DNA from 2 places in the Cupriavidus sp. OTU4054 genome. Region 2 is predicted to be linked to the other one. Evidence: riboswitches for the same ligand, from Rfam matches in the RefSeq annotation. Region 2 holds a riboswitch; the other holds the start of a gene.
The links. Region 2 has a riboswitch for manganese ahead of AAHB16_RS18760 (manganese efflux pump MntP). Riboswitches for the same ligand answer to the same signal wherever they lie in the genome.
Positions count from the first base shown of each region.

Region 1: it holds a riboswitch for manganese, as region 2 does, so the genes downstream of both, AAHB16_RS29015 (TMEM165/GDT1 family protein) here and AAHB16_RS18760 (manganese efflux pump MntP) in region 2, are expected to answer to the same signal.

Region 1 is NZ_JASATF010000036.1:2,148-5,555, reverse strand. Features, by position in the region: gene uraH (hydroxyisourate hydrolase) at 1-198, shown strand, start outside; gene AAHB16_RS29020 (urate hydroxylase PuuD) at 224-1,447, shown strand; gene AAHB16_RS29015 (TMEM165/GDT1 family protein) at 1,550-2,125, opposite strand; yybP-ykoY riboswitch at 2,153-2,363, opposite strand; gene AAHB16_RS29010 (fatty acid desaturase) at 2,397-3,408, opposite strand, start outside.
Region 2 is NZ_JASATF010000015.1:149,063-152,470, forward strand. Features, by position in the region: gene AAHB16_RS18750 (threonine ammonia-lyase) at 1-603, shown strand, start outside; gene AAHB16_RS18755 (epoxide hydrolase family protein) at 730-2,061, shown strand; yybP-ykoY riboswitch at 2,114-2,265, shown strand; gene AAHB16_RS18760 (manganese efflux pump MntP) at 2,318-2,884, shown strand; gene AAHB16_RS18765 (TOBE domain-containing protein) at 2,928-3,356, opposite strand.

The DNA.
Region 1 (3,408 bases), on a different contig from region 2:
GGCGACGCGCTCGTGCCCGGCGTCTACGAACTCGAGTTCGGCGCCGGCGACTACTTCCGCGCGCAAGGGGTCACGCTGCCCGATCCCGCTTTCCTCGACGTGGTGACGCTGCGCTTCGGCATTGCCGATGCCGCCGCGCACTACCACGTGCCGCTGCTGGTCTCGCCGTGGTCGTACTCGACCTACCGCGGCAGCTGATCGGGCGCGGGGAAGGAGACACATCATGGAAGGCTATATCCTCGACTGGTTCAACATGCTGCTGCGATGGGCGCACGTGATCACCGCGATCGCGTGGATCGGCTCGTCGTTCTATTTCGTCTGGCTCGACAACTCGCTGACGCGCCCCGACGATCCCGAACTCAAGGCCCGCGGCGTCGATGGCGAACTGTGGGCCGTGCACGGCGGCGGGTTCTACAACCCGCAGAAGTACCTGACCGCGCCAAAGCACCTGCCGCCGAACCTGCACTGGTTCTATTGGGAGTCCTACTCGACCTGGATGACCGGCTTCGCGCTGCTGGTGGTGCTGTATCTGTTCAACGCAAGCACGTTCCTGATCGACAAGAACGTCTGGGACATGTCGCCCGGCGCGGCGGTCGGCTTCGCGGTGTCCTATCTGCTGATCGGCTGGGTGGTCTACGACTGCATCTGCCGTGTCTTCGGCAAGAGCGACCGCATGGTCGGCATCATGGTGGCGGTCTACGTGGCGCTGGCCGCGTTCGTCGCGTGCCACGTGTTCTCGGGCCGCGCGGCGTTCCTGCTGACCGGCGCGATGATCGCGACGATCATGAGCGCGAACGTGCTGGTGTGGATCATCCCGGGGCAACGCAAGGTCGTGGCCGCGCTGAAGGCGGGGCAGCCCGTCGATCCGATCCACGGCAAGCGCGGCAAGCAGCGCAGCGTGCACAACACCTACTTCACGTTGCCCGTGCTGTTCGCGATGCTCTCGAACCACTACAGCATGACGTACGCGCACAAGTACAACTGGCTGGTGCTGATCCTGATCATGCTGGCGGGCGTACTGGTGCGGCAGTTCTTTATCCTCAAGCACAAGGGCAAGATCAATATCGCCTGGCCCGCCGCGGGCGTGGCGGTGCTCGGTGTGGTGGCGTTCATCATCGCGCCGCAGCCGCGTCCGGTCGTGGCGAGTGCCGGCGGCGCCGATGCTGCCGGGAATGCTGCCGCGAATGCCGTGAGCTTCCACAAGGTGCAGGAGATCATCAACGCGCGATGCGTGCAGTGCCACGCGGAGCAGCCGAAGATGATGCCGACCGCCGCCAAGGGCATCAAGCTCGATACGGTGGACGAAATCAAGGCGCACGCGCAGCTGATCTATCAGCAGGCGGTGCAGCAGAAGGCCATGCCGCTCGGCAACGTCACGCAGATCACGGACGACGAGCGCGCATTGCTGGGGCAATGGTTCGAGGGTGGGGCGGCGACCGCCAACTGACCCACTGAAACGGGCATCGGTGATCGACGGCCCGGCTCAAACCAGACCGTCGATGGTTTGAACGGGGCATCCGCCCCGTTTTTTTGCGTCTGCAGGGCTGGATCAGCCGCCGACGTTGAATAGCGCCAGCAGGCCCAGCACCAGGAAGATCGCCGCAGCGATCTTGTGTACCAGCGCGATCGGCATCTTGTTCGCGAACTTGTCGCCCAGCAGCACGGCGGGCGCGTTGGCGAGCATCATGCCGAACGTCGTGCCGGCCACGACCGCGATGACCTGCGTGGGAAAGCGCGCGGCGAGCGCAACGGTGGCGATCTGCGTCTTGTCGCCCATCTCCGCGAAGAAGAACGCGACGATCGTCGTGCCGAGAATGCCGATGGCGCCCTTGACCGGCTTCGCCTGCTCGGCGTCGTCGAGCTTGTCGGGGATCAGCATCCACCCGGCCATCGCGATAAAGCCGAGGCCGAGAATCCATCGCAGCAGATTGGCGCCGAGCACATGCGTGATCCAGCCGCCCAGCGCACCGGCAAAGCCGTGATTGACGAGCGTGGCGATCAGGATGCCAAGGATGATGGGAACAGGCTTGCGATACCGTGCGGCGAGCACGAGAGACAGCAGCTGGGTTTTGTCGCCCATTTCGGCGAGCGCCACGATACCCGTGGAGACGAGGAATGATTCCATCTTTTGTGTGGGAACAACCCGGGCCGCAATGCATCGCGAGATGCCAATGACACTCGCCTTTCCCGGCCCGGCCAGAAAGGAGAGGTCATCGGTCTCGCCAGGCCCCTGTACCGTGGTACATGACTGCGCACGCCATAACTGGAAACCCAGTCAAGTCTGTTGACGTACGCCCCCGTTCACGACATGGCATGGCATCGCATGGCATGGAACGAGGCGGCTACTCCCCAATGGAAGGCCGCATTATAACGGTGCGGCCTCGCGCCGTCCACCTTCAGGTCGGCACCGGTGCGTTCTCGCTGGTCTGGCGCCCGCGAAAATCGGTCCAGCACAGCGCCTTGAAGTCATAGAGCTTGCAGCGGCGGGCCGTGTCGAAATACCAGCGCCACGAGAAGTTCTCGACGATGATGCGGCCCGGCAGCGCGTGCTCGAGCAGCGCCTGCGCGCGTTTGAGCTGGTACAGCGGCACGCTCATGTCCACGTGGTGTGCCGTATGTTCCATGATGTGATGGAGCGCCGCGCCAATGCCATGGCGGAAGCGCAGATGCACGGTCGTCGAGACGAACGGCTGCGCCTTGGCCCACATCGCCTTGGTGTCGTACCAGGCCACGCTCGTATGCGTATGGTGAACGTAGAGCACGAAGCCGACCGTCAGGTTCCAGACGAGGAACGGCAGCACGAAGCCGGTGGCCACCAGCAGCGTCACGGACTGGTCCGTGGCGAGCGCCAGCGCGGCCAGCGTGCCGATCCACAGCGCGCCGAACGCGGCCACGAGCACGCAGTCCCACGTGAAGATGGCGCGGCGCGTGGCCATCTGCCGCTTGCTCGGGAAGAACATCTTGAACCACCAGATCTCCACGAGGTAGTAGAGCCCCGCGCCGAAGCCGTTGCGGTACACGCGCTCCAGCGCGCGGCGCCAGCGCGGCAACGCGCGGAATTCCTCGAGCGAGTAGGGCGCCCAGACGAAGTCGAAGCCCTTGAGGTTCGTGTAGCCGTGGTGCACGACGTTATGGCCCACTTCCCACAGGCTGTACGGTGTCAGCGAGGGCAGGAACGTCAGCCGGCCGATCCACTTGTTGAGGCCGCGGCGCGCGGTCAGGCTCTGGTGGCAGGCATCGTGGCCGATGATGAACAGCCGTGCGATCACGAGGCCGGCCAGCACGCCGATGCCGAGCTTGGCCCACCACGGCGTCACCAGCACGAGTGCGGCCATCACGGCCGCGAACAGCAGGTAGTCGAACGCGAACAGCATGAGCGCGCGCGGCGTGCTGCGCCGGCCCAGCGGA
Region 2 (3,408 bases):
CGCCGGACCGAAAGCCGCGAGGCCATCGGCATGCGCCTGCTCGCGGCGACCGGCGGCACGCTGGTGCCGCCCGGCGACAATCCCGATGTGATTGCGGCGCAGGGCACCGTGGCGCGCGAGGCACTGGACGACCTGCCCGCCGATGCGCTGGCGAACCTCGGCACGTTCGCGGCGCCATGTGGCGGCGGCGGCCTGCTCGCGGGCTGCGCGCTTGCGCTGGGCGGACGGCGCATGGACACGCAACTGGTCGCCGTGGAACCGCGAGACTTCGACGATACCGTGCGCTCCCTGCGTGGCGGCCAGCGCGCGCGCAACACGCCCGATGCGACGTCGATCTGCGATGCCCTGCAGGCCGTCTGCCCCGCGGAGCTGCCGTTTGCGATCAACCGCCACCGTCTCGACGCCGCCCTTGCCGTGTCGGACGACGAAGTAGCCGCCGCCATCCGCTTCGGCCTCGAGGAGCTACGCCTCCTGCTCGAGCCCGGCGGCGCCGTGGCGCTGGCCGCGTTGCTCGCGGGCCACCTGCGACCCGGCGGTCGCGACACACTCATCGTGCTGTCGGGCGGCAACATCGATCTGCCGATGCTGGCGTCGCTGATCTAGCGACATTGTTCCCAGCCCTCACAAGAGTTGTACGCCCGGAACCGTTCCGCTTTGGCTGCCGCTTTTCCATACTGGTCTCAACCCGCGGCATTCATGCCGCGATCGAGACAAGAAACAGGAGCTGGCATGTCAACCGATCGCTTTCCCCAAACTTCCCCGCTGCACGCATCACGGCGCCACTTTATCGGCGCGGCGGCGGCCGCTGTCGCAACGGCGTCCTTCAGTGGACTGGCCTTTGCCGGCGGCGATGCATCGATCACGCAGATCTCCAGTCAGGCGGGCAGCACCGCCATTCGCCCGCTGCGCGTGCACGTGCCGGAGGCACGCCTGACCGACCTGCGCCAGCGTATTCGCGCGACGCAGTGGCCCGAGCGCGAAACCGTTGCCGATGCCTCGCAGGGCGTGCAGCTCGCGACCATGCGCAAGCTCGCGCAATACTGGGCCTCGGGCTACGACTGGCGCAAGGTCGAGGCGCGTCTCAATGCCGTACCGCAGTTCGTGACCGAGATCGACGGGCTCGATATTCATTTCATCCACGTTCGCTCCAAGCATCCGAATGCGTTGCCCATCGTCATCACCCATGGCTGGCCTGGGTCGATCATCGAACAGTTGAAGATCATCGGTCCGCTGACGGACCCGACCGCGTATGGCGGGTCGGCGGCCGATGCGTTCGATGTGGTGATTCCCTCCCTGCCCGGCCACGGCTTCTCCGGCAAGCCCACCGCCACGGGCTGGGACCCCGCGCGCATTGCACGCGCGTGGATCACGCTGATGCAGCGGCTCGGCTACGCGCGTTACGTTGCGCAAGGTGGCGACTGGGGAAATGCCGTCACCGAGCAGATGGCGCTGATCGCGCCGCCGGCGTTGCTTGGCATTCATACGAACATGCCCGCCACGATTCCGGACGATATCGCCAGCGCATTGAAGGCCGGCGGCGATGCCCCCGCTGGCCTCGGTGACGACGAGCGGCATGCGTACGCGCAGCTCGACACGTTCTACAAGCACGGGCTCGGCTATGCGCTGGAGATGGCGAACCGCCCGCAGACGCTCTACGCGCTGGCCGATTCGCCGGTGGGCCTCGCGGCATGGATGCTCGACCACGACGCCGCGAGCCAGGCGCTGATCGCCCGTGTGTTCGATGGCCAGCAAGAGGGACTCACGCGCGATGACGTGCTCGACAACGTGACGCTGTATTGGCTGACGAACACCGCCGTCTCGTCGGCGCGCCTGTACTGGGAGAACAAGCTCAACTTCTTCGCGCCGAAGCATGTGGCCATTCCGGTCGCGGTGAGCGTGTTCCCCGATGAAATCTACGCGGCGCCGCGCAGCTGGGCCGAGCGTGCGTATCCGAAACTGATCCACTTCAACCGGCTGCCCAAGGGCGGGCACTTCGCGGCATGGGAGCAACCGCAGGCGTTCACGGCCGAGGTCCGCGCGAGCTTCCGGTCCCTGCGATGAGATCAGGCGATAAACCCTGAAGGTGGCAGGCCTCCCGGCATCGTGTTAGCATCGGCGTGTCTTAGGGGAGTAGCTTGCCTCCACATGCTGGAGGCGCCGGCGTCAACACACTTGGTCATCTGGCCATGGCGTCGGCGGCAGGCTTCTGCAAGGGAAGCCCGTTCTGCGAGACCTTTGACTTTTCGTTCACCAGCCGGGGCTGGCACTGAACGACAAAGTCATTGGTCCATCTGTTGCCGGCCCCCGTTTGTTATCCATGACACTGGTATCGATCATCCTGCTGGCATTCGCCATGGCCACGGACGCGTTTGCCGCGGCCATCGGGAAAGGGGCCGCGCTCTATCGGCCCAGACTGACGGAAGCCATCAAGACGGGCCTTATCTTCGGCGTTATCGAAGCGATCACACCCGCGGTGGGCTGGGCACTTGGCAGGGCGGCGTCGAGCTATATCACCGCGTGGGACCACTGGATTGCGTTCGGGCTCCTCACCGTGCTTGGCCTGCGCATGATCTTCAAGTTCTCGAGCGACCAAGCGCATGAGGACAAGCCGCAATCGCACTCGTTCTGGAATCTCGCGGTCACGGGTTTCGCCACCAGTATCGATGCGATGGCGGTCGGTGTGGGCCTTGCCTTCGTGAACGTCAACATCATGCTCGCCGCCGGTGCCATCGGCCTCGCCACCACGCTCATGGTCACGCTCGGCGTCATGATCGGACGCCTCGTCGGCCCCGCGCTGGGCCGCTGGAGCGAGGCCATCGGCGGCGTGATCCTGATCGGCATCGGCGTCATCATCGTTGTGGAGCATCTCCAGCTTCTGGGATGATGCGCGGCCGATCAGGCGACACCCGCCTTTATGGGCCCCGATATCAGCCGTCGATACCGACGATCACGCTCGATGCCTTGAACATGGCAGCCGCGGCCGAGCCGACGGCCAGGCCGAGGCGATCCACGCTGTTGTTGGTGATGATGGCCGACACCGCCAGGCCGTTGGAACCGGTGATGGTCACGTCGGCGTTGACCGCGCCCTTGGTCAGCGCGGTCACCTTGCCGTCCACGACATTGCGCGCCGATACCTTGCTGGCGTCGGCATCCACCATGACGATCACCGACGTCGCCTTCACCAGCGCGACGGCCCTGGCGCCGGCCTTCAGACCCAGACGGCTGGCGCTGTCGTGCGTGACGGTCGCGACGATTTGCGCGCCGCCGTCTGTCTCGATCGTGACTTCGTCGTTGACGGCGCCTGCGGTGACCTGGCCGACGATACCGGAGAACTGGTTGCGTGCGCTGGTTTTCATTTCAAGGTTCCTTGTTGACCACGACCCGTCCTGCTCGCAGGACTGCGCAGGG